Regions from separate parts of the Paucibacter sp. KCTC 42545 genome, predicted to be linked through region 3. Evidence: predicted binding sites of a transcription regulator. Region 3 holds the regulator's gene; each other region holds the start of a gene.
What was found. The regulator sigma-54, encoded in region 3, starts transcription at its own class of promoters, with help from an activator protein. The targets are predictions, from matches to a motif close to TGGCANGNAANCTGCTTT.

Region 1 (10,292 bases), 1.2 Mb from region 3:
GGCTTGGGCGCTACCTTGCTCAAGGCGAAGTCGCCCTGGTCGACAAGTCCTCAAGGCCGCAGAAGTCGCCCAGAGCGATTGAGCCGGGCAAGGCGCTTGCCATCGTTGAGTTGCGCCGCAAGTTCATGCTGCAAGCAAGCATTGCCTCCAGCCTGACCGTTTCCAAGGCCACCGTCAGCCGCGTCCTCAGACGAGCCGGCCTGTCCAAGCTCAGCGATCTACGTCCGCCTGAGCCTGTCGTGCGCTATGAACATGAAGCGCCTGGCGACCTGCTGCACATCGATACCAAGAAGCTCGGGCGTATTGAGCGACCCAGTCATCGCGTAACCGGCAACCGCGCAGACACGTTCGGCGGCGCAGGCTGGGAAGTCTTGTTTGTGGCCGTGGATGACCACGCCCGCATCGGGTTCACGCAGATTCACCCCGATGAGCGCAAGAGCAGCGCAGTGGCCTTCCTGCAGGCTTCAGTGAGCTACTACGCGGGGCTGGGTGTCACGGTGCGAGCGCTTCTCACGGACAACGGCTCGCCGTTCAGGTCGAAGGACTTCAAGCAGGCCTGCGCTGAGTTGAACATCAAACATCGCTTCACGCGGGCCTACCGTCCACAAACAAACGGCAAGGCCGAGCGGTTCATTCAATCGGCACTGCGAGAGTGGGCGTACAGCCAGACCTACCAGCACTCCCGCGACAGAACCAGCGCGCTGGCGCGATGGATTCATCACTACAACTGGCATCGACCGCATCACGGCATTGGATGCCGCCCGCCCATGTCCCGTCTTCCTGATTCAGGCAACAACGTCTTGACTCTTCACAACTAGATGAACCTGCACTACCGTCTGTACCACTGACAGGCGCGTTCTTGCGTATACCGCAACCCTGGAGGTGACCCCATGCCAAAGCATGCGTGCTAGACGAAGTGGGGCATAGCAGCGCCTTAACCCGACTCCACTTCGGCTTTAGTGCGCAGGATGATCCGGCGCCACTTGTGCGGGGCAATGTCCCGGCCACCTCGGTTCGGCCTGGCCAAGCCATCTTGACATTGCGAAGAGCTCACACCTAGCGGCGGCCCTGGTTCTGAATTTTTCGCAGAGCTATGTTCAAGGCCGCCGCGTTCAGTACGCCCATATGCGCATCGACCAAGTGGCCGTTTGCGTCGTAAAAGATGGTGGTGGGCAGGCCTCGTGAACCCAAAGCGGGTCCCAATGCAGAGGCGGGGTCTAGCAGCACGCCGTTCAAGGCAAAACGCTGCGAAGCAAGATAGGTCTGCACCGCGCTGGCCGACTCCCCCTGGTTGACGAAAACAAAGCTCAGCTCAGGATGCTTTACTTGGACCTGAGCCAGTAGTGGCATTTCTTGCCGGCAAGGGCCACACCAACTAGCCCAGAGATTCAGCACCATCGGCTTGCCCTGCGCTGCTTGGACAAGGCTCTTTGCAGGCCCGCCATCCAGGGCTTGGAACAGGCCCTCGCTTGGCCGGTCCGGCCGGGGGGCTTGAATGAAGCCGGTTGCAGTCAGCCAGAAAGTTGCCGCAGCCAGAGCAGCGGCCGCAAGTGTGGGCCTCAAGTTAGCTTGTCGACGCCCAATCCAGAGCAGAACGGCCGCCGCGGCAAACCATCCAACCATGGCGTTCCATCCACCATCGCGAATGTCGAGCAATGCCCAAGGGTTGGCCAAATAGGCCTGTGCATGTTGGGCCACGTAAGCCAGGCGAGCCAACAACAACCCGAAGAAGGCCGAGTTCAGAAGCGCGTCGCCAGCCAACTTGCGCAGACTTGGCCCGTCCGCCTGACGCCGCAGCAGCAACTGAGTTATCCCGAGCGCAAGTAGCGCGGCCAGCAGTATCAACACTGGCGAAAGTGGAATCGCCAGGAGACCGAGTGCGACGGATTGCATGGAGCTTTCAGTTCAGTTTGGCTTCGTATCGGCAGCGGAGCAGATGCTCTTCTCCCCTTCCCGGCGCAGGCAAAGCAAAGAGCCTGTAGGCAATGAACCTGAGCAAGCTAGCGGCTTTGCTGCAGCAATCAAACAAGGCCTGGCCTTGCCTTTAGCGAGCTACAGCCGGCATCAAGCGTTCCTTGGTGTCAATTTCGGTCTCAGGGTCGAGTTCGGCCGCCACTTGGGTGCAGACCGCCCGGCACAGCGTGGCGACCCGGTCGCTTTGCAGTTTGTAATAAATTTGGGTGCCTTCACGGCGTTTGGACAGCACGCCACTGCGGTACAGCGTCGACAGGTGCTGCGACATATTCGGCTGTGTGGTGTCAATTTCGCTCAACAACTCGGAAACATTCTTCTCGCCATGGCAGACCGCGCTGATGATCTTCAGCCGAATCGGTGTGGACAGGAGTGAAAACAGTTCAGCAACCGATTCAAAAACCTTGTCTTCGGTTTTGCGCGGATCCATGATTTTCTGTTGTTCTGGTCGGCGCATCATTGTATTTGCATTCACCGATATAGCTGCCAGGGAGCTATTGAGTGCTCACTTGAATTTGTAAAACCCCTTGTTAACACTGCGGCCTCGGCCGTTGACTCCTCCAGGAGCATGCCGAAGATTCACTTCGATGTTGCATTGCTCGACCATGCCAAGCAGGGCCCACACCGCCTTGACGCACGCCATCGGTCGGTAAACGCCCGAGGTGTACTGGCCGACTTTCGGACAACGTAAACGGGACAGCGACACTCCTTGATCAAGCGCTGAGCCAGGGCTATACCCGCACCAGACCTCAGGAGTCAGCGTCCAATCTAGCTAGCCGCCGGTACAGCGTTCGAACGCTGACGCCCAGCTCTGCCGCTAGGTCGTCGCGGCTACCGCCATGCCGCTGTAAGGCGGCGCGTAGGGTCTCGTCTTCGAGCTGACGCAGCTTGCGACCATTAGTTGCCGCTTGCGGCGCGCAACACGAACCGCCGCCAGCAGTTGCGCCCACTTGCAAGGCAGCCAGAATGGTGAGCGCATCGATTTGCTCACCGTCACTGAGTAGCGCTGCGCGCTCCAGCACATTGCGCAACTCTCGCACATTGCCTGGGAAAGCGTAGTCAGCCAGCACACGCTGTGCCCCGGGTCCTAAAACTAGCTTGCGGCCGGCAGCAACACGGGCTAGCAATGACTCCGCCAGCAAGGGAATGTCTGCCCCCCGCTCGCGCAGCGGTGGCAAATGGATAGGAAAGGTGCTGAGCCGGTAGAACAGATCCTGCCGAAAGCGCCCATCAGCCACCATCGCGGCGAGGTCACGGTGAGTGGCCGAAACCAAGCGCACATCAGCGTGTCGCAAGTCGGTGCTGCCGACGCGGCGATAGGTGCCACTCTCCAGAAAGCGCAGCAGTTTGACCTGCATGGTCAGTGGAATATCGCCCACCTCATCGAGGAACAAGGTGCCGCCGCTTGCCGCCTCGACCAGGCCCGCCTTGACGCCATGGGCGCCGGTGAAGGCCCCCTTTTCGTGACCGAACAACTCACTCTCGAAAAGGGCATCGGGCAGGCTGGCGCAATCGACCACAACCAGGGGCTTGGCCGCCCGCACGCTGGCGTCGTGAACCGCGCGGGCCACCAGCTCCTTGCCGGTACCAGATTCACCGAGCAGCAGCACACTGGCTGGCGAGGGGCCAACCCGTGCGACCAAGCCCAGCATGTGCTGAAACGACGGTGAACGCCCCACCAAGCCCTCGGACGCAGGCACACCGCGCGCCACCGGCAGCGACTCCATCTTTTCAGCAAAGTAGACCTGCCGCCCGCTGGCATCTCGCAGGGGTGACAGCTCAATGTTCACATAGGCTTCGCCTTGCGGCGTATGGTGCAGATGCAATACACGCTCGCGGCGGCCACTGGTGCGCGCACGGGCCAATGGACAGGACTCACCGGCTTGGTCACAGGGCACGCTGATGCCATGCGAGACCTCATAACAGTGACGGCCGATCACCGAGTTGTGGGGGCTGAAGCGCTGTCGGTAGGCCAGATTGGCCGCCACGATGCGGTATTGATCGTCGAGCAGGATATGTGGCTCGGGCATCTCTTCCAAAAAAGACAGCAACTCGAATGGCGCACCTGCCGGCACCGTTGGCGTAGTGAACTTGTCTATGGCGTTCTCCCTGAGTTGGCAGCAACTGTCTTTGCGCTCGACCCGGACGTCGACCGATCAAGTGCCACAAATGTCAGTTAACTGCCATTTGTGGCAGTTGTCAATTCAGCAATTCTGGCAGAAGCGCTTGATCCCACGATGCGCCTCTATGGGTAAAGCACTCTCTGTGAGCGGGCTTTTCCACGAGGCGATGGGGTGGCATGGCACTTGCGAATGGGAAGGCATGAAGCACCAGTCATTGACCCATCACCTCGCCCTAGCAATTGCCATCAAGTTGTTGGCACTGTTGCTGATTTGGGGCCTTTTCGTGCGCCCGCTTCGGGTCGCAACTGATCCACAGCGTACTGCTGCTCACCTAGCTGGAACTGCTGCTTCCGCATTTCCCGCTTCTGGAGCTCAGCCATGATTTCTGAACAACTCGTCGATCTCTCTCGGCTGCAGTTCGCCGCCACTGCGATGTACCACTTCCTGTTCGTGCCATTGACCCTGGGCATGGTTTGGCTGCTGGTGATCATGGAGACGGTCTACGTGATGACCGGCAAGGCAGTGTGGAAGGATATGACCCGTTTCTGGGGCAAGCTCTTTGGCATCAACTTCGCCCTTGGCGTCACCACCGGCATCACGCTCGAATTCCAGTTCGGTACCAACTGGGCCTACTACTCGCACTACGTCGGCGACATCTTCGGCGCGCCATTGGCTATTGAAGGCCTCATGGCCTTCTTCCTCGAAAGCACCTTCATCGGCCTGTTCTTCTTCGGCTGGGATCGCCTCAGCAAGACTCAGCATCTATTGGTCACTACCTTGATGGCAGTCGGCACAAATCTATCGGCACTGTGGATTTTGATCGCTAACGGTTGGATGCAAAACCCTGTCGGCGCTGAGTTCAACTGGCAGACCATGCGCATGGAGATGGTGGATTTCTGGGCCATCGTTTTCAACCCCGATGCGCAAGCCAAGTTCGTGCATACGGTGTCGGCCGGCTATGTGACCGGTGCCATGTTTGTGCTGTCCATCTCCAGTTGGTACTTGCTGCGCGGACGCGATGTTGAGTTTGCGAAGCGCAGTTTCCGTGTTGCAGCTGCTTTCGGGCTGGCCAGCGTTTGTTCGGTCATCGTGCTTGGCGATGAAAGCGGCTACACCGTTGGCGAGGCCCAGCAGACCAAGATGGCGGCCATGGAGGCCATGTGGGAAACCGAGACTGCGCCGGCCAGCTTCAATGTGATCGCAGGCATCAACGAAGCCGAGCAAAAGAACGACTGGGCACTCGAAGTGCCTTATGTGATGGGCATGATCGGCACCCGCTCGCTCAGCAAGCAGATCCCCGGCATCCATGACATCAAAGCCCGCAATCGCGAACGCATTGTGAATGGCATCAGTGCCGTGATCGCGCTGGAAACGCTGCGCAAGCACCGCGACGACCTCCAGGCACGCCAAACACTCGAACTCACCAAGGGTGACCTCGGCTTCGGCCTGCTGCTGAAGAAATACACCCGTGACGTCAGCCAAGCCACGCCGGCCATGATTGACAAGGCCATGAACGACACCGTGCCGCGAGTAACGCCCATGTTCTGGAGCTTTCGCATCATGGTTGGCTTAGGTTTTGCCATGTTGCTGCTCTTCGGCTTAGCTTTTTGGAGCACCCTGAAGAGCGAATGCCGTGCCCGTCCCTGGCTGCTGCGCTGGGCCGTGCTGATGTTGCCTGCGCCGTGGATTGCCTGCGAGCTGGGCTGGTTTGTGGCCGAGTACGGTCGCCAGCCTTGGACCATCTACGGCGTACTGCCCACCCATCTGAGTGTGTCGACGCTCAGCGTTCAGAGCCTGTACGGCTCGCTGGCTGGCTTCGTTGGGTTTTACACCGTGCTGCTGATCATCGAGGTCTATCTGATGATCAAGTTCGCTCGGCAGGGGCCGGGTAGCTTGGGCACTGGCCGCTACCAATTCGAACCGACTCACGCCTGAGGAGAGCGTCATGATGGATTACCCCACTCTCAAGCTGATTTGGTGGCTCTTGGTCGGCGTGCTGCTGATCGGCTTTGCCGTGATGGACGGGCACGATATGGGCGTTGGCACGTTGCTGCCCTTCGTCGGGCGCGGCGATGAGGAGCGCCGTGTCGTCATCAACACCGTTGGACCGCATTGGGACGGCAACCAGGTCTGGTTCATCACCGGCGGCGGCGCCATCTTTGCCGCCTGGCCGCTGGTCTATGCGACGGCTTTCAGCGGCTTCTATTGGGCCATGCTACTGGTGCTGTGGGCCCTGTTCTTCCGACCGGTCGGTTTTGACTATCGCAGCAAGATCCAAAACAGCACTTGGCGCAAAACCTGGGACTGGGGCTTGTTTGTCGGAGGCAGCGTGCCACCGCTGATCTTCGGCGTGGCTTTCGGTAACTTGCTGCAAGGCGTGCCATTTGAGTTCGACGACTATCTGGTGTCCACCTATAGCGGAAGCTTCTGGCAATTGCTCAATCCCTTTGCGCTGCTGGCCGGCGTGGTTTCGAGTGCAATGATCACCATGCACGGCGGCATCTATCTGGCCCATCGAACCGAAGGCGAGATTCAGGCCCGCGCCAAGCGCAGCGCCAGCGGCGCGGCCTTGTTCATGGTCTTGGCATTCTTGGCGGCTGGTTTGTGGCTGCGCTTTGGTGGCATCGAGGGCTACGTGATCACCTCGGTGATTGATCCCTCTGCTTTGCCCGATCCCTTGGCCAAGACCGTGGTGCGGAGCGCCGATGCCTGGTGGGGCAACTACCGGCTTTGGCCTGCGCTGTGGACATTGCCGGCCTTGGGTCTTGCTGGCCCGTTGCTGGCCACCGCGCTGCTGCATGCTGGGCGGACCCTGTCTGCCTTTGTGGTCTCGTCCCTGGCTTTAGCCGGCGTGATCGGCACTGCCGGGGGCGCCATGTTCCCCTTCCTCATGCCCTCATCCAGCATGCCTGCGGCGAGCCTGACCGTCTGGGACAGCGTATCCAGCCACCTCACACTGAGCATCATGTTCTGGGCCACGCTGATCTTCATGCCCTTGATCGTGATCTACACCAGTTGGGCCTACCGTGTGATGCGCGGCAAGGTGACGGTGGCTCACATTCGAGCCAATAGCCACAGCGCATATTGAACTTTTTGTTTCGAAGGCTTGTACGGCGCAATCTGCGCTGCAAGCCTTGAAGAACGCCCCACCAGGAGTCCCGCATGAATACTCACAAGCTCTCCACCACGATGCCGGCCGAACTTGCCGACGATAGCGAGCGGCGCCATTGGTTGCTTGCCACCGGCGCAGCTGGGGGTGTTGCCGTCGTTGCCACCGCCCTGCCCTTTGTGGCTAGCTTCGCGCCCAGCGAACGCGCTAAAGCGCAAGGTGCCGCGGTTGAGGTAGACATCGACGACTTGGCGCCAGGGTCGATGAAGACCGTTGAATGGCGCGGCAAACCGGTCTGGCTGGTGCGACGCACGCCGGCCATGCTGGCCAGCTTGGCGAACCTGAAGACTCAACTGGCTGATCCGGATTCGCGGCGAGACGACTTGCCCGAGCCCTTGCGCAACGCCGGCCGCTCACTTCACCCCGAGGTCTTCGTGGCCATCGGCATTTGCACGCACCTGGGCTGCTCGCCGACGGCTGTGGCTGCCGGCTCGGGCAACCCCAATGTTGATGCGGACTGGCCTGGGGGCTTCTTTTGCCCCTGTCATGGTTCTACTTTTGATCTAGCTGGCCGGGTGTTCAAGAACAAACCCGCGCCAAGCAATCTCGAAATTCCGCCGCACCGCTTTTTGAGCGCAACGCGGCTTGTCATCGGCGATAGCGCCTGAGAAAGGAACTGCACCATGTGGTATTTCGCCTGGATGCTCGGCGTCGGCTTCGCTGTACTGCTGGCCGTGATGAACGCAATGTGGGGAGAGTTGGCCGAGGAACGGAGGCAAGCCGACGACGTCCAAACGCCGACACCATGAGCAAGACACAAAGCCAAGGCCAGGGCAAAGCTGCCGTTCACGGCCCGAGTCTGAGCTCGAAGCCGCGTATGTCGCCGATGGGTGGAATGAATGAGTTGGTTAAGCCAGGGTGGCTTTGGGCACTTGCCTGATGCGGTCGCGCTGATGCAAAAGAAGTGCATTGAGATCACGCGAGACGATGCAAAGGGATACCTGACCTCGAACTATCCGGTCGGCAGGGTAAGGGACTTCCTCGACCCAGACTGCTTGGTAACGCTCGCCGTTTCACCGACCCAGGCGTTGGTGTTTGCAAATGAGAGGACTTGCCAGACATTCTCCAGATCGCCAAGGGATAAGATATGGCGCTTGATTGATCTTCAAACGCTGGAGAAGGCGATTTATGCCTTCACGCTTTTCGCCGAATTGGATCCGTTCATTGAACGTCATCTCCAATGGGATCTGCTGCGGGAGGTTGAGCGTCACGACTACTTCGCCTGCGCGATGCAAAGACCCTATGAGTGAAGTTCATCGGTAGGTTGCGGCTGAACACCATCGGCAATCAACCTCAAGGCGCTCTCGATCTGCACAAGTTTGGAACTGTTGCGTCTAAGGTAGGGGTCTCGCGAACGATTGCTGCGCAGCGCAAACAGGCGCGGGGCAGAGAGCCAACGCATGTTCAGATGCACCATGGGACTTCCTGGAAGCGGTCGTCCGCGGCTGTCAGCTTCTGGCCGGCCGCGTGAATTCAACGAGGACGCACGAAGACACGCAATGGGCGCGATCCCGACAGTGGTGGCCGGCTGCAAGGCTGATCGGAGACATTGAGCCTCGTACCGTGAATGGCGGCTGCCGCTGCATACCCGAAGTCCAGCTAATTTCGGCATTAGGCTGACACCTGTCATTTGATGACGTCATCCTGTAAGTCGGCGGGTGCGCTAAGCCTACCTTCGCGAGCACCGGCTTAAGACTGGAACGCGGCATACGAGACTGGTCGATTGGTCGCACATCGCCGTCGCCACTCGAATCCTAGAAGGCAACTCTGTTATCGCAGCGGACATGGCCGAGGAGCAATTCAATCGTTAGCTGAAAGATGAAGGCGAGTAGTAGCTTGACACGCTGATCGAGTTGCGCCGGATTCTGTAGTTCGATGCGAGCGACGAGCCAGTACGCCAGGTAAACCGGCGAGAATCGTCCCGCCACATGTAATCCTGTGGCCAGATGCCCGCCCCGTTGCGAGACTACTCCGCCCCCCATGATAGAAAACCTCGACCGCCCACTCCGGGCTACCAGCGACAAGCTCCGCGCAGACATGGATGCAGCCGAGTACATGCGACTGGCGGCCGGCCCTATTTTCGGCAGTTACATTTCAGACACCTTCCAGGCTAACAGCATGGCAATGACCGCGCGCTTGGCCGACCCAGCCGACGAATCCCGCCGTTCGCAGCCCGGGCGATGAAAAATGAGTGACAGCGAACTCGTCCGATCAAGTCGAGATGGAGATCAGTTCCATTACCTGTGGGCCGCGCAGAGGTGTCTGGGGCTTTTGTCCCTCAGTTCAGACCTTGTAGCGGTGTCGATTGAAGGACCTTCATCGCAGGAGGGCGGAGGCGGCCAGACCGTTGAGGCCGGCGAAGAGGTGATTGATGTAGGCGAGTACTACTGACCTTGTCCCCAAAAAACGGAGTTCTTAGCTCGTGATGAAATCAGAGCGAGGAACGATGAAATGAGTCAGCAAAAGCAGGTGCGTGGCGGCTCGCCGACCTTGGCCGCTTCTCGGACATCGATGCCATCGCGACAGCTGGCATTCGAGTCGTTGGCTTAGCGCTTGCCATGATTTCCGTCTTGCAGACGGTCGGCCTTCGACCGTCTGTGGACGTGGTCAAGCGGTCAGCCAGGGTTTGCAGCAGAAGGTACAGCTCATCCTCAAGGCGAGCTCGCGTATCGGACGGCACGTGCGGCTGAGCTGATCTACGACTATGTGGACCGAGACAAGCACTTTGATTGGGAAAGAAGCGTCGAGGCAGTTATATCGCTTTGCCCGAACTCGGCCGTTGCGATTCTTAGCCGCTGGAGAGATCGTCGCTTTGGTCGTTGGCGACGCCTGTTGCCCGTTACGGTCAAGCATCTTCTTAGGTCTGGGAGCCTGAATCCGTGGATCGGACTGTCGATGATTGGTTTTCGGGCCGACTGGGACTATGCGCCTCACCTCTCCCTGATTCTTGACAGTCTGGAAAGGCCATCAGACAAGGCGAAGGCTGCAGAGTTCTATCTTGACAAGGTTCGACTGGAGTCCCCCACACT
Region 2 (10,292 bases), 1.9 Mb from region 3:
GGCGCTGGACTGTGGCGAGCCGGCCGAGGCGCTGCCGCGCTTTCAGGCCTTGGAAGTTCATGCACAGGCCAGCATGGCCGCGGACATGCTGGAATTCGCATGGCGGGGGCAAGCCGCCAGCTATCTGGGCCTGGGGCTGATCGAGGAGGCGCAAGCCTGTGCCAACAAAGCCCTGCAGCAAGCGTGCGCGCAAGGGGATAGCGTTGGGCAGATCAGGGCTTTGTCTTTGTTGGCGCAGGCCTCGGATGGGCCGGCTGCGTTGGCGTTTTTGCAGCAGGCCCAGCGCTTAGGCCAGGGCATTCAGGGTTATGCCACGCCGGCCGACTTGCATCGCCAGCTGGCCAAGGCCCATGCGGCCTGCGGTGACTATGAGGCCGCCTACGCCAGCGCCCTGGCGGCGCAAGAGGCGCACACCAAGACCCATACCGCGGCGCTGGAGCGACGCAGCCTGGCCTTGCAGATCCAGCATCAGCTTGACAGCGCGCGGGCCGAGGCGGCTCATCATCGCCAAGCGGCGGCGGCGCTGCAGGCCTCGATCGGTGTGCTGGAAAGCCTGGGCGCCATCGGGCGTGAGATCACCGCCAGCCTGGACACGCAGGCGGTGCTGGCTGCCCTGCGCCAGCATGTCAACGAATTGCTTGATGCGGCCTGCTTCGTGATCTATCTGATGGACGAGCCCAGTGCTGAGTTGGCGATGGCTGTTGGCGTTGAGAATGGGCAGGCGCTGGAGCCCGACCGACTGGCCTTGAACGACCCCGAGCGCGTCGTTGCCCGCTGTGCGCGCGAGCGCGCCGAGATCGTGTTGAATCTGGCGCCCGATGGTCTCGATGAGGTGCCGGAAGTCTGGCCCGGCACTTTGGAGACCTGGAGCTTGCTCTACGGCCCCTTGCTCGCGGGTGAGCGCCTGATCGGAGTGATGACGATTCAGTCGCCGCAGCGCGATGCCTACGGTGAACGAGAGCTGGCCATCTTCCGCGCGCTTTGCGCCTACGGCGCCATCGCGCTGGACAATGCCGCCGCTTACGCCCAGGCCGCCAGCGCCCAGCGGCGCGCCGACCTGGCGCTGAATCGCTTGAAGCAAACGCAGGACGAGCTGATTCACCATGAGAAGCTGGCTTCGCTGGGCGCCCTGGTGGCCGGCATTGCGCATGAGCTCAACACGCCCATCGGCAATAGCTTGCTGGTGGCCAGCACCTTGCGTGACAGCAGCCTGCATCTGCTGCGCCAGCTCGAAGCGGGTGCCTTGCGGCGCTCGGAGTTGACGCAGTACGCCCATTCCCTGGGTGACTCTGCCGGCTTGCTCTCCCGCAATATCGAAAAGGCTGCGGAGCTGGTGAGCAGCTTCAAGCAATTGGCCGTGGACCAAACCTCGGACCAGCGCCGCCAATTCGATCTCGCCAAGGTATGCGCCGAAGTGGCGCTGACCCTGCGTCAGCGGGTCAATTTGGCCGGCCACCGCATGGAGATCGACGTGCCCGCCGGCTTGCAGATGGACAGCTATCCCGGCCCGCTGGGTCAGGTGATTAGCAATCTGATCATCAACAGCCTGGTGCACGGCCTGCGGGAGCGCCTTGACGGGGTGATTCGCCTCAGCGCCGTGCCGGCCGAAACCGATGCCGGCCTCGCCCTGGTGTGCCTGCGCTTTTCGGACGACGGGGTGGGCATCCCGGCCCAGCATCTGGAGCGGGTCTTTGACCCCTTTTTCACCACGCGCCTGGGGCAGGGCGGCAGTGGCCTGGGCCTGCATATTTGCTACAACATCGTGCGCTCGATGCTGGGCGGCAATATCGCGGTGAGCAGCCCGCCGGGTGGCGGCGCGGCGTTTGAAATCGTCATGCCCTGCGTGGCACCGCAGCGGCTCAGCGTTTGAGTTCGAGCAAGCGCGAGATCTGCCGCGCCGCGTCCAGCAGCTTGGGCAAGCAGGTGTCGAGCAGCGCCTCCGGCGGGCGCCGGTTCACCTGGGCGCCGATATTGAGCGCCGCCAGCACCTGGCCGTTGCGATCAACGATGGGCGCGGCCAGCGAGACCAGGCCTTCCTCCAGCTCCTGATTCAGCAAGCACCAACCCTGTTCGCGCACCTGATGGATGCGCAGGCGCAAATCGGCCTCGTTGGTGACCGTGCGCACGGTGTGGCGGGCCAGGGGCTGCTGGCGCAGGCGTTCCAGGTATTGCTCCAGCGCGGCGGGCTCCAGCCCTGCCAGCAAGACCCGGCCCATCGAGGTGCACCAGGCCGGCAAGCGGCTGCCCAGGCCCAGGTTGATGCTCATGATTTTGCGTGCCGGCACACGCAGCACGTAGACGATGTCATTGCCTTCCAGCACCGCGGCGGAAACGCTTTCGCCCAGCTCGCTGGCCAGGCTTTGCATCACCGGTTCGGCGAAATGCCAGAGCGGCTGGGTCGACAAATAGGCGAAGCCGAGGTCGAGGATCTTGGGCGTGAGCGCGAACAGCCGGCCATCGCAACTCACGTAGCCAAGCGTTTCCAGCGTTAGCAAAATGCGCCGGGCGCCGGCCCGGGTCAGCTCGCAACGCTTGGCCACCTCGGTGAGCGTTTGGCGCGGTGCCTCGGCATTGAAAGCGCGAATCACGGAGAGGCCGCGCGCGAAGGACTGCACATAGCTGTCGCCCGGTTTGAGCGAGGCGGCTGGCGCGGGGCTGGGAGATGGGCCGGGAGAGGGTGCTGGTGTGAGCGCGGGTACGGGCGCTGGCGCTGGCACGGGCGAATGTCCTGTCATGGACCCAGTATAGGTAGCCCTCGTTAAGATGGCGCCGCGCTTTTCAGAACAGGAGTTAGAAGCATGGCCATGGATGTCGTTGATTTTGAAATCAAGGGTGCCGAGATGCAGTTCGTCGAGGTCGAGCTCGACCCCGGCGAGGCCGCCATCGGCGAGGCCGGCAGCATGATGTATATGGACTCGGCGATCAGCATGGACACCGTGTTTGGTGACGGTGCGGCGGCCCAGGGCGGCTTCTTCGGCAAGCTGCTGAGCGCGGGCAAACGCCTGGTGACGGGCGAATCGCTGTTCACCACCATCTACACCAATCAGGGCCACGGCAAGGCCAAGGTGGCCTTCGCTGCACCTTACCCCGGCAAGATTTTGCCAATGGACCTGCGCCAACTCGGCGGCACGCTGATCTGCCAGAAAGACGCCTTCTTGTGCGCCGCACGTGGCGTGTCGCTGGGCATTGCCTTGCAGCAAAAGCTGGGGGTGGGCTTCTTCGGCGGCGAGGGCTTCATCATGCAAAAGCTCGACGGCGACGGACTGGCCTTTGTGCACGCCGGCGGCACCGTGGTGCGGCGCAGCCTGCAGCCGGGTGAAACCGTGCTGGTGGACACCGGCTGCGTGGTGGCCTACACGCCCAATGTCAATTTCGAGATCCAGTACGTGGGCAAGATCAAGACGGCGCTGTTCGGTGGCGAGGGCTTGTTCCTGGCCAAGATGACCGGCCCCGGCGAGATCTGGCTGCAAAGCCTGCCCTTCTCGCGCCTGGCGTCGCGTATTTTTGCTGCCGCACCGCAGCGCGGCGGCAGCCGTGAGGAAGGTTCGTTGCTCGGCGGCGTGGCCGCCGGCGGCCTGCTCGGCGGTTTGCTGGGCGGCGACGAAGACTGAGCCGCAGGGCGCACCGGCCCTTGACCCTCGGCAAGGTGTGTCGCCGACGGGGCAACTACACTGGCGGGCCTTGCTACACGGGTAGCAGCGCCCATTTTTGCCAGAGGTTGATCGATGTCTTTTTTGTTCCGGCCGCGTGTTCTTGCCAGCTTGGCCCTGAGTTTCCTGACCGCGACCAGCGCCCTGGCTGCCCCGCCGGCGGGGCCCGTCAGCAAACCCATCTTTGTGCTGAATTCGCTGGACGCCGACATCAGCGTGATTGACCCGGTCAGCTTCACCCAGATCAAACGCATTCCCACCGGCAAAGAGCCGCATCACCTCTACCTCACGCCGGATGAAAAATCCCTGGTGGTGGCCAATGCCCTGGGTGATTCGCTGACCTTCATCGACCCGGCCACGGCCGAGGTGCAGCGCGTGGTCAACGGCATTGCCGACCCCTACCACCTGCGCTTCTCGCCGGACATGAAGTGGTTTGTCACCGCCGCCAACCGCCTGGACCATGTCAATCTGTACCGCTGGGTGCCTGCCGACACGGCCAAGCCCTTCCAACTGGTCAAGCGCATTCCCGCGCCCAAGACGCCCAGCCATTTGTTCATCGACAGCAAGAGCACCGTGCTCTACGTCAGCCTGCAAGACAGCGATGAGTTGCTGGCGGTTGACCTGGCCACCCAGGCGCCGCGCTGGAAGACCAAGGTCGGCCCCATGCCGGCGGACATCTTCCTGAGCCCTGACGACAAACACATCCTGGTAGCGCTGACCGGCGCCAAGGAAGTGGAGGTCTACGACGTCAGCGGCAGCGCGCCCAAATTGGTCAAGCGCATCTCCACCGGCAATGGCGCCCACTCCTTCCGCGCTTGGGGTGACAAGCGTCATGTGCTGGTCAGCAACCGCGCCGGCAACACCATCAGCAAGATCGATCTGCAGAGCTTTGCGGTGGTCGATCAGTTCCCCGGCCCGAATGGCCCGGACGATATGGAAGTGCTGGGCGACGGCAAGACTCTGCTGGTGACCTCGCGCTGGGCCGGCAAGCTGACCAAGATCGACACCGTCAGCAAGAAGGTGATCCAGCAGGTCAAGGTCGGCAAATCGCCGCATGGCGTGTGGACGCTGGATCACATGCCGCGCCAGTGATGCTTGCTTCCCTGTGTGAGTCTTTGTCAGGGCGCTTCGCCAGGCCCACAGCCCTTGCCATGGCTCTGACGCTGGTCGGCACGACCTTGCAGGCCGCCCCGTCCTGCGACAAGCCGGTCTACCTGACCTTTGATACCGGCCATATGGGCGTGGCCCCGCTGATCGCGGACACGCTCAAACGCTTCGATGCCAAGGCCACCTTTTTCCTTGCCAATGAGCCCACCCAAACCGGCGGCCAGACCCTGGACGCGCAGTGGGCGCCGTGGTGGAAGAACCTGGCCACACAAGGCCATGACTTTGGCCCCCACACCTGGGATCACGACACCTGGCTAGAAGACTTGCCCGACGGCCGCTTCAAGATGCGCCGCGCCGCCGGGGTGCAAAAGCCGCAGATCGTTGAGCTCACTGCGCAGCAGTATTGCGAAAGCCTGGACAAGGTGGCCCAGCGCTTCACCGAGATGACCGGCAAGAAAATGGGCCCGCTGTTCCGCGCCCCCGCCGGCAAGAGTTCGCCCGCGCTGCTGGCCGCCACCAAGGCCTGCGGCTACACCCATGTGGGCTGGAGCGCGGCGGGCTTTCTGGGCGATGAGTTGTCCAGCCAAAGCCACCCCAATGCCCAGTTGCTGGAGCGCGCCCTGCGTGACATCAAGCCTGGCGATATCTTGATGGCGCATCTGGGCATCTGGTCGCGCCAAGACCCCTGGGCGCCTGCCGTGCTTGAGCCTTTGATGCAAGGGCTCAAGGACAAGGGCATGTGCTTCGCGCCCCTGCGTGAACACCCGCGTTACGCGCCCTTGTTTGCCAGCCTGGAAGCCAAGCGTAGCGAGGGCAAGGCCGTCGCCAGCAAACCCTGACGATGATGGAATTCTTGACTGATCTTTTTGCCCAGGGCCAGCTCTGGCTGTTTGAAACCGTGGTGCAGCCGCTGGTGTTCAATCTGGGCGGCGGCAATCTGCTGGAAGACGCTTTTGCTGCGACCGGCTGGTTGCTGGTGGGCTTGCTGCAAATTGCGGTGATGCTGACCGCCATTCGCGGCCTGGAGCGCTGGCGCCCGGTGGAGGCGCAGACCGACCGCGCCGCCAAGCGGGTGGATGTGATCTACACCTTGATTCATCGCTTGGGCCTGTTCCGTTTGGCGATGTTCTTCAGCATCGATCCGATGTGGGACTATCTGGCTGGCCAGATGCGCATGGTGGGTGTGCCGAGCTTCCAGCTCGACGCGCTGTGGCCCGGCGTCACCGACCAACCCTTGCTGAGTTTTTGCCTCTATCTGCTGGTGTTTGACTGCGTCAATTACTGGCTGCACCGTGCCCAACATCAGTGGAATTGGTGGTGGGCGCTGCACAGCCTGCACCACAGCCAGCGCGAGATGAGCATGTGGACCGATAACCGCAACCATCTTCTGGACGATGTGATCCGCGATGCCGCTTTTGTGCTGCTGGCCCGCCTGATTGGGGTGGAGCCGGGTCAGTTCATCGCCTTGGTGGCCTTCTCGCAGTTGATGGAAAACCTGCAGCACGCCAATGTGCGCTTGTGGTTCGGGCCGGTGCTGGAGCGTGTGGTGGTCAGCCCGCGTTTTCATCGCCGCCATCACTCCATCGGCATCGGCCATGAGTCGGGCGGCCGCGGCACGCTGGGCGGGCACAATTTCAGCGTGCTGTTCGCGTTTTGGGATGTGATCTTCCGCACTGGCGACTTCAAACTGCAATGGGATGCCACCGGCGTGCGCGACCAATTGCCGGAAGAGGGCGGGCGGGACTACGGGCGCGGATTCTGGGCCCAGCAATGGTTGGGTTTGCGGCGCCTGTTTGGCGCCAGTTGAACGGCTGAATGAGAGAAGTCAAGCAATGGTCAAGTCCATGAGTCAGCTTGCCGACGCCTTCTGGCGTGCGGCGGCCTATTGCCTGCATCCGCGGGTGATCGCCATGTCGTTTTTGCCGCTGCTGCTGTCGGCTACGCTGGCCCTCGGCTTGGGCTATTTTTTCTGGGCAGACGCGGTGACCGGCATGCGCAGCACGCTGGAGTCCTGGCAGCTGATCAACTCCTTGCTGGGTTGGCTCGACAGTGTCGGCGCCAGCGGTCTGCGCAGCGCGTTGGCGCCCTTGCTGGTCTTGGCTTTTGCCTTGCCGGTGATTGTGGTGCTGAGCCTGCTGCTGGTGGCGTTGATGATGACGCCCACCTTGATCAAGCTGGTGGCCGAGCGGCGTTTCCCCATGCTGGAGAAAAAACAGGGCGGCACCTTCTGGAAGTCGCTGGCTTGGTCGCTGGTGCATTCGGTGCTGGCGCTGTTCGCCTTGCTGGTGAGTCTGCCCTTCTGGCTGATTCCGCCCTTGGCCCTGATCGTGCCGCCGTTGATCTTCGGCTGGCTCAGCTACAAGGTGTTTGCTTTTGATGCCCTGGCCGAGCATGCCTCGGCGCAGGAATGCCGGCAGCTGATGCGCGCCCACAAGGTGCCGATGATGACCCTGGGCTTGGTGACCGGTTTCTTGGGCGCAGCACCCGCCGCCATCTGGGCTTTTGGCGTGATGGCGGTGGCGCTGGCGCCGCTGCTGGTGCTGGTGTCGATCTGGCTCTACACCCTGGTGTTTGCCTTCTCCACCCTGTGGTTCATCCACTATGCGCTCAATGCCTTGCAGGAGCTGCGCATGTCACGGGGGCAGGGCGTACAGGGTGGGCAGGGCGGGCCGGTGATTGAGGCGGAGCAGCTGTCCGTGATTCAAGCGCAGGAGCAAACCCCATGAAAGTTGGCCTGATCATCATTGGCGACGAGATCTTGTCGGGCAAGCGCCAAGACAAGCATATGAGCACTTTCATCCAACTGTTGGCCGCTCGCGGCATGCAGCTGGATTGGGCCAAATACCTGGCCGACGACCCGGCGCAGATCACCGAGCATTTGCGCCAAGCCTTTGCCAGCGGCGATCTCGTCATCAGCTGCGGCGGTATCGGCGCCACGCCGGACGATCACACCCGCCAATCGGCCGCCGCTGCCCTGGGGGCCGAGCTGGTCTTACATCCCGAGGCCAAGGAACTGATCTGGCAGCGCATCACGCAAATGGCGCAAGAGCAGGGTCAGGCAAGCCCTGACCCTGAAGCGGGCGACACGCTGCGCCGCCTGCAGATGGGCGTGTTCCCAGCCGGTGCCGAAATCATCCCCAACCCCTTCAACAAGATTCCCGGCTTCTCGGTCGGCACGGTCTACTTCGTGCCCGGCTTCCCGGTGATGGCGCATCCGATGATGGCCTGGGTGCTGGATGAGCGGCATGCCGATCTGCACCGCACGGTGGGGCTGCAAGAGCGCTCGCTGATCGTGCAGGGCGCCATGGAAGCTTCGCTAACGCCGCTGATGGAAGCGGTGGAAGCGCAGTTCGCTGGCATCAAGGTTTTCAGCCTGCCCAGCGTCGATCATCCGCAATGGGGCCGCCATATCGAGCTGGGCGTGAAGGGTGCGCCCGAGCAGATGGAGGCCGCCTACGCCGCACTGAAAACAGGCGTGCTCGATTTTGGTGCCATCATCAGCACTGAAATGGTGCGATGAGCCAAATCGATTGGCACCAAAACAGGGCTGCCGTGGGAGTTTGTTTTTGCCAAAGCGCTAGCAAGCCCCGGCAATCCCCGCATAATTCCGCTGGGCGCCCGGTCGCAAGGCCATGCACCGTGCTGGCACGCAAACTGCTTAATACACAGCACGGCGCATGTTGACCGACGTGCCTGTCGAACAATTTCTTTGAGTCCCACCCAAGATTTACCCGCTAGGAGCTATTGATGGCCAAGACCGTCGCCGACGTGATGAAGATGGTGAAGGAAAACGAAGTCAAGTTTGTTGACTTCCGCTTCACCGATACCCGTGGCAAGGAGCAGCATGTGTCTGTGCCCGTGTCGCATTTCGACGAAGACAAATTCGTCTCTGGCCACGCGTTTGACGGCTCATCGATTGCCGGTTGGAAGGGCATTGAAGCCTCCGACATGCTGTTGATGCCCGATCCCAACACGGCCAATATCGACCCCTTCTTCGAAGAGCCGACGCTGATCATGAGCTGCGACGTGGTCGAGCCCAGCGATGGCAAGGCTTACGAGCGTGACCCACGTTCGCTGGCCAAGCGCGCCGAAGCCTATCTGAAGGCCTCTGGCCTGGGCGACACCGCCTTCTTCGGTCCTGAGCCCGAATTCTTCGTGTTCGACTCGATCCGCTGGAACGTCGACATGTCCGGCTGCTTCGTCAAGATCGACTCCGAAGAAGCTGCCTGGAACACCGGCAAGGAATACGACCACGGCAACTCCGGCTATCGCCCGAGCGTCAAGGGTGGTTACTTCCCCGTGCCTCCGGTTGATTCGGGCCAAGACATGCGCTCGGAAATGAGCCTGATCCTGGAACAACTGGGCATCCCGGTTGAAGTGCATCACCACGAAGTGGCGAATGCCGGCCAAATGGAAATCGGCACCCGTTTCAGCTCGCTGGTTGAGCGCGCTGACTGGACACAGCTGCAAAAGTACGTGATCCAGAACGTGGCCCACGCCTACGGCAAGACTGCCACTTTCATGCCCAAGCCCATCGTTGGTGACAACGGTTCCGGCATGCACGTGCACCAGTCGGTCTGGAAGGACGGCAAGAACCTGTTCGCCGGCGACGGCTACGGTGGCCTGAGCGAGTTCGCCCTGTACTACATTGGCGGCATCATCAAGCACGCTCGTGCACTGAACGCCATCACCAATCCCGGTACGAACTCGTACAAGCGTCTGGTGCCTGGCTACGAAGCCCCGGTCAAGCTGGCTTACTCGGCCCGCAACCGCTCGGCATCGATCCGTATCCCCTTCGTGGCCAACCCCAAGGGTCGCCGCATCGAGGCACGCTTCCCCGATCCACTGATGAACCCCTACCTGGGCTTCTCGGCCCTGCTGATGGCTGGTTTGGACGGCGTGGAAAACAAGATCCATCCGGGCGAAGCCGCCACCAAGGATCTGTACCACTTGCCGCCGGAAGAAGACGCGCTGGTGCCTACCGTTTGCCACAGCCTGGAACAAGCGCTGGAGTATCTGGACAAGGACCGTGCCTTCCTGACCAAGGGTGGCGTGTTCACCGACAGCTACATCGACGCCTACATCGAACTGAAGATGCAAGAAGTCACGCGCATGCGCATGACCACGCATCCGGTCGAGTTCGACATGTACTACACGCTGTAAACCGCGTGCGGCTCGCCTGAGCTGAACAAGGGGGCAACTTCGGTTGCCCTTTTTTGTGCCTGTCTTTGTCGCATTGCCGCCAAGTAACTTGGTCCACAATCGCGCCATGCTGATTCGATCCGCTTTGCAGAATTGTCTGGCCACCGTCTTGGTGGCTGCTGCCGCCCATGTGCAGGCTCAGTCGGGTGCACCGGTTTACCGCTGCCCCGGCCCACCCGTGCTTTACACCGACGCGCTTTCGGCCAAGGAGGCGGCGGCGCAGGGTTGCCGCACCATCGAAGGCACGCCCATCACGGTGATGCAGACGAGCAAGCCCCGGCCCGCCAGCAGCGGCAGCGCTGCGGCGCCGAGTGCCGCCAGTGCCGGTTCTGA
Region 3 (10,292 bases):
AAGAAGCACAGCTGGTTGCGGCCGCCCGCCTTGGCTTGGTACATGGCGTGGTCGGCATGTTTGAGCAGATCTTCGCTGCTGCTACCGTCGCCCGCACCCCAGACCTTGATGCCGATGCTGGGCGTGCTGTGATGCAAATGGTCTTTGAGCTGGTAGGGCTGGCCCAGCACGCGCAGGATCTTTTCGGCTGCCGCTTCGGCATGCTGGGCAGCCTCGGCGTAGTCCTGGCCCAAGTCCTGCAGCAGTACCACAAACTCATCGCCGCCCCAGCGCGCCACCGAGTCCTGCGCCCGCACCGTGCCCAGCAGGCGCTGTGCGATGCTTTGCAGCAGCAGATCGCCCATCCCGTGGCCCAAGGTGTCGTTGAGCGACTTGAAATTGTCCAGGTCGATGAAGAGCACCGCGCCGTGGCGGCCCTGGCGCTGCGCCGAGGCCAGGGTTTGGTTCAAGCGGTCCAGCAGCAGGCGGCGGTTGGGCAGGCCGGTGAGCGGGTCGTTGAAGGCCAGTTTCTCGATCGCGGCCTCGGCACGCTTGCGTTCGGTGATGTCGCGCGTCAGGCCGATGAACAGGGGCTCGCCATCGCGCTCGATGCTGGACACGGCCAGGCTCATCGGGAAGTTGCTGCCGCTCTTGCGCCGGCCGGTGACGTCGCGGCCAACCCCGATCACGCGGGCTTGATTGCCGCCCAGGTAGTTGCGCAAATAGCCATCGTGCTGGCTGGCTTCAGGCTCGGGCATCAGCAGACTGACATTGCGCCCGATCACCTCCTCGGCGCTGTAGCCGAACATGCGGCAGGCCGAGGCGTTGAAGCTCAGGATCAGGCCGCGCGCGTCGATGGTGATGACGCCGTCCACCATATTGTCCAGAACGGCCTGGGTGTGCTGCGCTTTGTCGTGGTCGCTGCGCCGCTGGGCTTCGCGCAACGCGGCGATGCTGCGCAAGCGACGTTGGCGCAGCCACAGCGCCAGGCCGCTGACCATGGCCAGCAGCAAGCCGGCCCCCAGGGTTTGCTGCCACTGGCGCTGCCAAGGCGCTTCCAGGGCGCTGATCTGGCGACCCACGGCAACGATCAAGGCGCGGTTGGTTTGTAGGCCCGGGGTGCGCACGGTTTGCAAGGCCGTCAGGCGCTCATCCCGGCTGACCAAGGCCAGGCCTTGCTGCACGCTGGCGTCTTGGCCGCTGGCCAGATGGCGGGCCAGTAGCGAGCCCGGCCGGTCCAGCAGTCGGCGGCCCATCCAGTCATTGTTCTGCGGGCGCAGGCTGTAGAGCATGCCGTCGGCGTGAACCAGGGCGCTCCAGGTGTCATCCGAGGTTTGCGCCGTACCCAGCACCAGCTTGAAGTAGTCGGGATCCAGCGTCACCATGGCCACGCCAGCGAATTGCCCGCGCGCATCGAACAGCGCCCGCGACAAGCTCATGGTGTACTCGCCCAGCGCATTGCTGTAGGGCGGCGAGACATAGAGCATGCCGTACTGTGGCGCCGTTTTTGGCATCAGAAAGTAGTCGCGCGTGCTGGCGTCGAAATTGGGCAATTCGGCCAGGGAGGTGGCTCGCATGCGCCCGCGGGCATCGATGATGGCGGCCATGCGCACACCGGGCATGGCCTGGGCCAGGGCGCTCAAAAGCGGGCGAGCATCTTGCTGCATCTGGCTGTTGCGCCATTTGCCGTGGGAATCGTCGATGGTCTGCAGCGCTGCCTGAATGCCATGCAGCTGTTGGGCCACGATGCCGTCCAGCACTTGCACCAGACCTTGCAGGCGCTGGCTTTCTTGCTGCTGCAACTGGGCGCGTTCATGCCTGAGCCAAATACCGGCAGACACCGCAACGATCGCGCAGACCAGGGCGAACACCAGCCACTGTGCGTGAAATTGTTGAATGCAGAAGGCCGAACCGGGGCGGTTCGCCGAATGGGGGGCTGGGCTGGACATGGTGGGCGAGGTGAGGGAGCGTCACCTTAGCGAGTCGCTCCTGCCTCAGCCTTGATGCAGATCAATCAGCAGGGTTTGCGCAAATTGGCGGGGGCGATCTTCAGCGCTTCGCGGTATTTCGCCACGGTGCGCCGCGCCACCTGGATGCCTTGCTCTTCCAGCATGTTGGCCAAGGCGCTGTCAGACAGCGGCTTGTTCGGCGCTTCCGCCTCAACGAATTGCTTGATCAGCGCGCGCACGGCGGTGCTGGAGGCATTGCCGCCGGCCTCGGTGCTCAGGCCCGAGCCGAAGAAGTACTTCAGCTCAAAAGTGCCGAAGGTGGTGGCCATGTATTTGGCGGTGGTGACGCGTGAGATGGTGGACTCGTGCAGGCCCAGCTCGTCGGCAATCTCGCGCAGCACCAGGGGCTTCATGGCCAGGGCACCGTGGGTGAAGAAGCCTTTTTGCCGCTCCACGATGGCTTTGGAGACACGCAAAATGGTGTCGAAGCGCTGCTGGATGTTTTTAATGAACCAGCGCGCTTCCTGCAGCTGGCCACCCAGCGCGCTATTGCTGATGCCGCCGCGGGTTTGCCGCAGGGCGTTGGCATACATCTCATTGATGCGCAGCTTGGGGGCGACCTCGGGGTTGAGCATCACGCGCAGCTCGCGGCCGACCTTGCGCACGATCACATCCGGGATCACTGCCTGCGACTGGCCTTGCGCGAAGCGCCGCCCCGGTTTGGGGTCGAGGGCGCGGATCAGCGCTTGCGCTTCGCGCAGCAGGGGCTCGTCGGCACCGGTCAGCGCCATCAGCTTTTTGCTATCGCGCTTGGCCAGCAGTTCCAGATGTGATTTGCAAATCAGGATGGCGATCACCTGCGCCGGGCTGCGCGGTAGTGCGCGCAATTGCAGCGTTAGGCACTCGGCCAGGTCGCGTGCGCCGACGCCGCCGGGGTCCATGTTCTGCAACCACTTCAGGGCGATGCGCAGATGGTCCAGCAGCTCTTCTTGTTCCTCGGCATCAGTGGTGAGCGCTTGGGCGATGTCTTCCAGTGTGTCTTCCAGGTAGCCGTCTTCGCCCAGCGACTCAATCAGCACTTGCAAGGCCATGCGGTCGGCCTGGCTGAGGTGCATGCCGGCCAGCTGCTGATTCAAATGCTCTTGCAGGCTGATTTCGGCGAACTCCTGCTCGCTGCGATCGTCGTCGCCGTCATTGCTGGCGCTGCCGCTGTTGTGGTTGCTGGGCAGCTCGCGGATGCCGTCGAAGTCATCGCGCTCGGTGCCGTTCTCCCAGTCGTCGCGCTCGGTGCTACCGAAGTCTTCGGCCCGCAACTCCGGCGTGCTCTCGGCGTCGGCGCCGCCGCCCAGCTCGGTGTCGGCGCTGCTGTCGTCGGCGGCGCTGGCGCGTAGCGGCTCGCTGATCTCGGGCGCGGCCACGCTGATGTCATCCTCGGTATCGAGCAGAGGGTTCTGCGCCATCATTTGCTCGATTTCCTGGTTCAGCTCCAGGGTCGAGAGTTGCAGCAGCCGGATCGATTGCTGCAATTGCGGGGTCAGCGAGAGATGCTGGCTCAGGCGCAGCTGGAGCGACTGTTTCATCACATGCGGAAGTTTTCGCCGAGATAGACCTTGCGCACATCGGCGTTGTCCACAATCTCGGCGGGCGTGCCTTCGGCCAGAACGGCGCCTTCGCTGATGATGTAGGCGCGATCGCAAATGCCGAGGGTTTCGCGCACATTGTGGTCGGTGATCAAAACCCCGATGCCGCGCGCCTTCAGGAAGCTGATGATGCGCTGGATCTCCAGCACCGCGATCGGGTCGACGCCGGCGAAGGGCTCGTCCAGCAAGATGAAGCGGGGCTGGGTGGCCAGGGCGCGCGCGATCTCGACGCGGCGGCGCTCGCCACCCGAAAGCGCGGGGGCGGGGCTGTCGCGCAGCTTTTCGATGCTGAGGTCGTGCAGCAGGTTTTCCAGCAACTCATTGATGCGCGCCTTGCTCAGCGGCCGGCCATTGGCATCGAGTTGCAATTCCAGCACCGCACGGATGTTCTCTTCCACGGTGAGCTTGCGGAAGATCGAAGCTTCCTGCGGCAGATAGCTCAGGCCCAGGCGGGCACGCTGGTGGATGGGCAGGTGCTGGACTTCTTTGCCGTCGATATGGATCTCGCCGGCATCGGCGCGCACCAGGCCCACGATCATGTAGAAGCTGGTCGTCTTGCCGGCACCGTTGGGGCCCAGCAGACCCACCACCTCGCCGCTGTCCACGCCCAGGTGCACGTTCTTGACCACTTTGCGCACACCATAGCTCTTGGCCAAACCGGTGGCGTCAAGGCGGCTGCGCGGCGCGCTGCTGCCGCTGATTGGGGGCGCGCTGCTCATGGCGCCTTTTTACTGCTGGGCAGCTGGGTGCTGGGTTGCAGGGTCAGGCCAGAACTGGCTGCGGGCTCAGCGCTTGCTGCCGAGCCTCGCGGCATGATAACCACGCGGACGCGGCCGGTGGGGTGGGGCGAGGTCTTGCCGCCGTCCAGCGTGAACACTTCGCTGCGGTTGTCGTACACGATCACGGCGCCGCTGACCTCGTCGGCCACCGAGCTGCCCATGGTGCGATGCACCACCGCATTGCCGATGAAACGCACGGTGTCGCTGCGGGTGTCGTACTCCACCTGATCGGCAAAGCCTTCGATGGCCTCGCCGGGGATGTCTCGTGCCTGGCGGAAGGACACCTGCTTGCCGGTCTGGCCATTGGCATAGGCCTGAAAGTAGCCGTCACCGGTTTCACGCACATCAATGCGCTCGGCCTTCAGCAGCAAGCTGCCCTTGCTGAGCACCACATTGCCGTTGAACTCGGTGCGCTGGCGCGCCATATCGACCCGGCCACCTTGGTCGGAGGCGATGTTCAGCGGTTTGAACTGGTCGGCCTTTTCGGCGTGGGCGATGGTTGCGGCGCCGAGCATCAGCGCCACGGCCAAGGCGACACGGCCAGCGTTGGCGATGTCTTGGGCGACGGCTCTGGCGCTAGGGCGGGATGGGCGAATGCAGGGTGTTTTCATGGCGGCACAATTCTTGCAGACCATTCTAGCCCTGCATCTTCAAGCGCAGCCCGGCGCCACCCCAAATTGCAGGAGCGGCACCTAGGCTGAAGAGATCGACCCGCCGCGCGCGCAGCACGGCAGGTGTTGCAAGCGGGCCTCAGCCCTTGCTTGAGCGTACCAGCTTGATCAGATAGTCCGTCACCGCCAGCGCTTGCTGGCCATTGACGATCTCACCGGCACCGCGAACGCCAGCAATGCTGGGCGAAGTCAGGTAGCGGCCGGCGATGCCGATGGCGGGCACGCCGTCGATGCGGTACTCCTCCGACAGCTTGCTGGCTTGCGCGCACTTGGTTTGCACGCCGAAGGAGTTGTAGGCAGCGGTGAACTTGGCCATGTCCAGGCCCAGGCGGCCGGCCAGGGCCATCACGGCCTTGTCGTCCTCGGGCATATCGCGCTGGAAGGCATTGAACACGGCGGTGTGCACTTCGGCTTCCTTGCCCATCGCTTCGAGAGCGAAGAACAACTTCTGGTGCGATTTGATGTTGGCGCGGAAGCCCACATGCACGCGGCGGAAGTTGACGTCGGCGGGCAGCTGCTTGCTCCAGGCCTCGATAGTGGGATCAAAGGTGAAGCAGTGTGGGCAGCCGTACCAGAAGAACTCCAGCACATCGATCTTGCCGGGTGTGGAGGGCAGTGCCTGAGACAGCTTCAGGTATTGCTTGCCTTCCACCGGCGCGCCTTGCGCCAAGGCCAGGCCGGGCAGACTGCCGGCACCCAGAACGCTCAGGCCCAGAGTGGCGGAGAAATCGCGACGCTTCATCATCGGTGAGATCCTTGGAAATAAAGGGGAGTGAGAGGGGGTGAACTCAAGCCGCCATCAGCGCTTGACGGTGACCAAATTGGCTTCCATGCCGGCGCCTTCAACCTTGCGCTGCTGCGCTTCGGCTTCGTCGCGGGCATCGAAGGGGCCCAGGCGTACACGGTAGACCGTGCGGCCGGATTGTTCGCGCTCGGTGATCTTGGCGCTCAGTCCCTGCATGGCCAACTTGGCGCGCTGGGCCTCGGCGTCGTCGGACTTGGTGAAGGCACCGGCCTGCACGAAGTAAACGTTCGGGTCGGCGGCGGGCGCTGCAGCGGCTGCCTTGGACTCGGGCTTCTTCTCGCTGGCGGCCTTGTCGCTAGTCTTCTCAGCCGCCTTTTCGGCGGCTTTGGCAGGGGCGGGGGCCGGCACTTGGGCTGGCACGTGGGTGGTTGCAGCAGCCGGGGCGGGCTCAACAGCGGTGGTGGCGGCGGCAGGCGCCGTGCTTTGCACCGGGGCAGGCGTCGTCACCGGCGCCGGGCTGACCACGCCGCTGGCGGCCTTGGCGCCAGCCTTGCCGGCCAAGGGGGCGTTGGGGTCCCAGTTTTTGTTGCGCAGGGCCTCTTCGGCGTCTTGCTCCGCCGTGCGCTGCGGCACCTTGTTGATGAAGGGGATGGGCACCTTGGTGATGTAGAGCGCCACGCCCAGCGCGACGGCCAAGCCGACCAGCAGGCCAACGATCAGGCCGAGGACGAAGCCCCCCTTTTGTCCCGCTTTTTGATTCTTGGCCCCAACGCTCATGTGTTCTCCGATGTTGTCGTCACCACGGCTTCACGCGCCATCACCTCAGGGGCGCTGACACCCAGCACGGTCAGCGCATTGGCGATGACCTGGCGGGTGGCCGCCAGCAGGGCGACCCGGGCCAGGCTCAGCTCGGGCGTCTGATCCAGCACGCGCTCGGCGGCATAGTAGCTGTGATAGCTGCTGGATAGCTCGCGCAGATAGAAGGTCAGGTCATGCGGGGCCAGGCCTTCGGCGGCGCGGGTCAGCATGGCGGGGTAGTCGGCCAGCTTGAGCATCAGCGCGGCTTCGGTCGGGGCCGTCAGCAGGCTGAGATCGGCGCTGGCCAGTACGGCGGCATCACCACCTCGCGAGACCCAGTTGCGGATCACCGAGCAGATGCGCGCATGGGCATACTGCACATAGAAAACCGGGTTCTCATCGTTCTGCTTCAGGGCCAGGTCGATGTCGAAGGTGAACTCGGTGTCGGCCTTGCGGCTGATCAGGAAGAAGCGCACGGCGTCGCGGCTGGTCCAGTCGATCAGGTCGCGCATGGTCACATAGCTGCCGGCGCGCTTGGACAGCTTGACTTCCACGCCGCCCTTCATCACCAGCACCATTTTGTGCAGCACATAGTCGGGGAAGCCTTGCGGGATGCCCACGCCGGCCGCCTGCAGGCCGCCGCGCACACGGGCGATGGTGCCGTGGTGGTCGGTGCCCTGCACATTGATGCACTTGGTGAAGCCGCGCTGGAATTTGTTGATGTGATAGGCCACATCCGGCAGGAAGTAGGTGTAGCTGCCGTCGGACTTGCGCATCACGCGGTCCTTGTCGTCACCGTAGTCGGTGCTGCGCAGCCACAGCGCGCCGCCTTCTTCAAAGGTCTTGCCCGAGGCCAGCAGCTTGGCCACGGTGCTTTCCACCGCGCCGCTGGAGTAGAGGCTGGACTCGAGGAAGTAATTGTCGAAGCGCACGCCCACGGCTTGCAGGTCCAGGTCTTGCTCGTGGCGCAGATAGGCCACGGCGAACTGGCGGATGCTGTCGAGGTCGTCCACATCGCCGGAGGCGGTGAACTCGCGGTCATCGGCCTTGACGGTCTTCTTGGCCAGGAAGTCGTCGGCGATGTCCTGGATGTAGTCGCCGTTATAGGCCGATTCCGGCCAGCCCGCATCGCCGGGCTTCAGCCCTTTCAGGCGGCATTGGGTGGAGTTGGCCAGGGTGGCGATTTGCACGCCGGCGTCGTTGTAATAGAACTCGCGGGTGACTTGCGAGCCTTGGGTCTGGAACAGGCTGCAGATGGCGTCGCCCAGGGCGGCTTGGCGGGCGTGGCCCAGGTGTAGCGGGCCGGTGGGGTTGGCGGAGACGAATTCCACCATCACATGCTGCTCGTTGGCGGGCTGCTTGCCGAAGTCGGCGGCGGCGCTCAGCACCTCGGCCACCACGGCTTGTTTGGCGGCGGGCTTGAGGCGGATATTGATGAAGCCGGGGCCGGCAATTTCCATCGCTTCGACCCAGCGCTCAAAGGCGGGGCGGCGCTGCAGGGCCTCAATCAAGGCCTGCGCCAACTCGCGCGGGTTCTTCTTGAGCGGGCGCGCCAATTGCATGGCGGCCGTGCAGGCATAGTCGCCCAGGGCGGCTTGCTTGGGGGATTCGAAGGCGGCTGCCAGGTCGGCGCCGGGACTGAGTTCTTGAATCGCTTCGGCCAGGGCGGCGAGCAGTTCTTGCTTGGCTTGGATCATGGCGCGATTCTAAGTCGGCGCACCGCCAGCGGATTCGTCGGCCCCACAGGTTCTATGATGCCGGGCATGTCTGACGACGACACCTCTTTGCCGATCGAGCCCAAGCTGGATTTGCCCGCCTACATCGGCCGCTACAAGATCTTGCGGCGCTTAGGCGAGGGCGCGACCAGCGATGTCTTCCTGGCGCTGGACGAATTCAAGGGCGGCGAGGTGGCCATCAAGCGCATGCGCGCCTGGGCGGTCACCAGCCGCAGCGGAGAGGGCAGTGACTACGGCAGCCGCTTCTACGCGGCCGAGGCGGCGCTGGCCGGCCGCTTGCAGCATCCCAATGTGGTGCAAATCCTCGACGCCGTGCCGGAGCAGGACGCGCCCTATTTGGTGATGGAGTTTGTGCCCGGCCTCACGCTCAAGCATTTCTGCCGCAGCGACCGCTTGCTGCCGCTGGACCAGATCGTCGAGCTGGGTTTCAAGTGCGCCATGGCTTTGTCCTATGTGTTCCGCCAAGGCGTGATTCACCGCGATGTGAAGCCGGCCAATTTGCTGGCCGTGCTGGATGCGCAGGGCCAGGTCACGGATGTGAAGGTGAGCGACTTCGGCAGCGCCCTGAATCTGCGCTCCGATGCCACCCAGGTGCACCGCGTCGGCTCCCTGGCCTATATGCCGCCGGAGCAGATCGAGGGCGGCGATGTGGATTGCCGCGCCGATATCTACGCCCTGGGTGCCGTGCTCTACCACCTGATTTCGGGCCGCCCGCCTTTTGATGCGCCCAGCCAGATGGCGCTGATGCACCAGATTTATCACCAGGCTCCGGCCACGCTGGTGGGCCAGCGCAGCGGCGTGACGGCGGAGTTGGACAGCGTCATCATGCGCGCCCTGGCCAAGCACCCCGAAAGCCGCTACGCCAATTGGGAAGAGTTTGGCCGTGGCTTGTCCGAGCTGGTGGCCAAGCAATTGGTGCCGCTGGCCAGGCTTTATGAAGTGAAGGATTCCGAGCGCTTCAATATGCTGCGCGAGCTGGAGTTCTTTGCCGACTTCGGCGATGTCGAGTTGTGGGAAGTGGTGCACCGCGGGCGCTGGCGGCGTTTTCCCGAAGGTCATGCGCTCTACAAACGCGGGCAGGAGGGCAATACCTTCCACATCATTTCGCAAGGCGCGGTGGAGGTCTACCGCGACGGCGCGATGGTGGCCGCGCTGGGCAAAGGCACTTCGGTGGGCGAGATGGCCTATCTGGCCCCCAACCCGGCGCTGCGCCAGCACAGCGCGGATGTGAAGGTCAGCGAGCTGTGCACCACCATCTCCTTCACGCCCGAATCGCTGGGCCTGCTCAGCCCCGAATGCCAGCATCGCTTTGACCGCGCCTTCATCCAGGTGTTGGTGCGTCGCTTACATGCGGCGCATGAGTCTTTGGCGCATCCACGACGGATTCTGTAAACCCTTCTTGAGCCTGTCGCGTTGGCATGCTTGAATGGCTCGGCACGCTGGGTCATTCAAGTTTGCTGCAATGACCTTCGTTCTCACCTTTCATTCAATCGCCAAGGATTTCTCAATGAAGAAGATGATCAGCCTCTTGACCTTTGCCGCCCTCGCATTTGCCGGCAGCGCCCACGCTGTGCTGCCAGCCGCTAGCTGCGATGCTCAGGCCGCCGAGAAGAAGCTGGCTGGCGCGGCCAAGACCAGCTTCGTCAAGAAGTGCAATGCCGACAATCCGGCCAACGCCGCTTGCGATGCCAAGGCTGCTGAGAAGAAGCTGGCCGGTGCCGCCAAAACCAGCTTTGTGAAGAAGTGCGTGGCCGATGCCGACGCGCCTGCTGCTGCCGCCGCTGTCGACCCGCAAGCCGTGTGCGACAGCCAGGCCGCTGAGAAGAAGCTGGCCGGCGCCGCCAAGACCAGCTTTGTGAAGAAGTGCGTGGCCGACGCCAAGTAAGGCTTATTCCGCACTGAATGAGCGAGCCGAAGCCCTCGATGTGAGGGCTTCGTCGTTTTCGCTTCGCCGGCCTTTGTCCTTGCTTTGTCCGCGCTCTTTTTGAGGCGAGA

Region 1: the regulator sigma-54 is predicted to act here: its motif matches at 4,267-4,284, upstream of cydP (cytochrome oxidase putative small subunit CydP).
Region 2: the regulator sigma-54 is predicted to act here: its motif matches at 8,401-8,418, upstream of glnA (type I glutamate--ammonia ligase).

Annotation. Positions count from the first base shown of each region.
Region 1 covers NZ_CP013692.1:2,822,736-2,833,027, forward strand. Annotated here, with positions in the region: gene AT984_RS12280 (IS481 family transposase) at 1-818, shown strand, start outside; gene AT984_RS12285 (TlpA disulfide reductase family protein) at 1,057-1,893, opposite strand; gene AT984_RS12290 (ArsR/SmtB family transcription factor) at 2,045-2,401, opposite strand; gene AT984_RS12295 (sigma-54 interaction domain-containing protein) at 2,721-4,001, opposite strand; gene cydP (cytochrome oxidase putative small subunit CydP) at 4,294-4,476, shown strand; gene AT984_RS12300 (cytochrome ubiquinol oxidase subunit I) at 4,473-6,029, shown strand; gene cydB (cytochrome d ubiquinol oxidase subunit II) at 6,040-7,182, shown strand; gene petA (ubiquinol-cytochrome c reductase iron-sulfur subunit) at 7,257-7,871, shown strand; gene cydX (cytochrome bd-I oxidase subunit CydX) at 7,887-8,012, shown strand; gene AT984_RS12315 (hypothetical protein) at 8,103-8,513, shown strand; gene AT984_RS12330 (hypothetical protein) at 9,970-10,292, shown strand, end outside.
Region 2 covers NZ_CP013692.1:704,923-715,214, forward strand. Annotated here, with positions in the region: gene AT984_RS03050 (ATP-binding protein) at 1-1,870, shown strand, start outside; gene AT984_RS03055 (IclR family transcriptional regulator domain-containing protein) at 1,860-2,735, opposite strand; gene AT984_RS03060 (TIGR00266 family protein) at 2,799-3,611, shown strand; gene AT984_RS03065 (YVTN family beta-propeller repeat protein) at 3,726-4,742, shown strand; gene AT984_RS03070 (polysaccharide deacetylase family protein) at 4,802-5,596, shown strand; gene AT984_RS03075 (sterol desaturase family protein) at 5,602-6,564, shown strand; gene AT984_RS03080 (EI24 domain-containing protein) at 6,602-7,483, shown strand; gene AT984_RS03085 (competence/damage-inducible protein A) at 7,480-8,277, shown strand; gene glnA (type I glutamate--ammonia ligase) at 8,505-9,920, shown strand; gene AT984_RS03095 (hypothetical protein) at 10,027-10,292, shown strand, end outside.
Region 3 covers NZ_CP013692.1:3,973,447-3,983,738, reverse strand. Annotated here, with positions in the region: gene AT984_RS17070 (bifunctional diguanylate cyclase/phosphodiesterase) at 1-1,928, opposite strand, end outside; gene AT984_RS17065 (RNA polymerase factor sigma-54) at 1,994-3,508, opposite strand; gene lptB (LPS export ABC transporter ATP-binding protein) at 3,508-4,287, opposite strand; gene lptA (lipopolysaccharide transport periplasmic protein LptA) at 4,284-4,958, opposite strand; gene AT984_RS17050 (thiol:disulfide interchange protein DsbA/DsbL) at 5,098-5,763, opposite strand; gene AT984_RS17045 (SPOR domain-containing protein) at 5,818-6,540, opposite strand; gene argS (arginine--tRNA ligase) at 6,537-8,258, opposite strand; gene AT984_RS17035 (serine/threonine-protein kinase) at 8,325-9,689, shown strand; gene AT984_RS17030 (hypothetical protein) at 9,805-10,182, shown strand.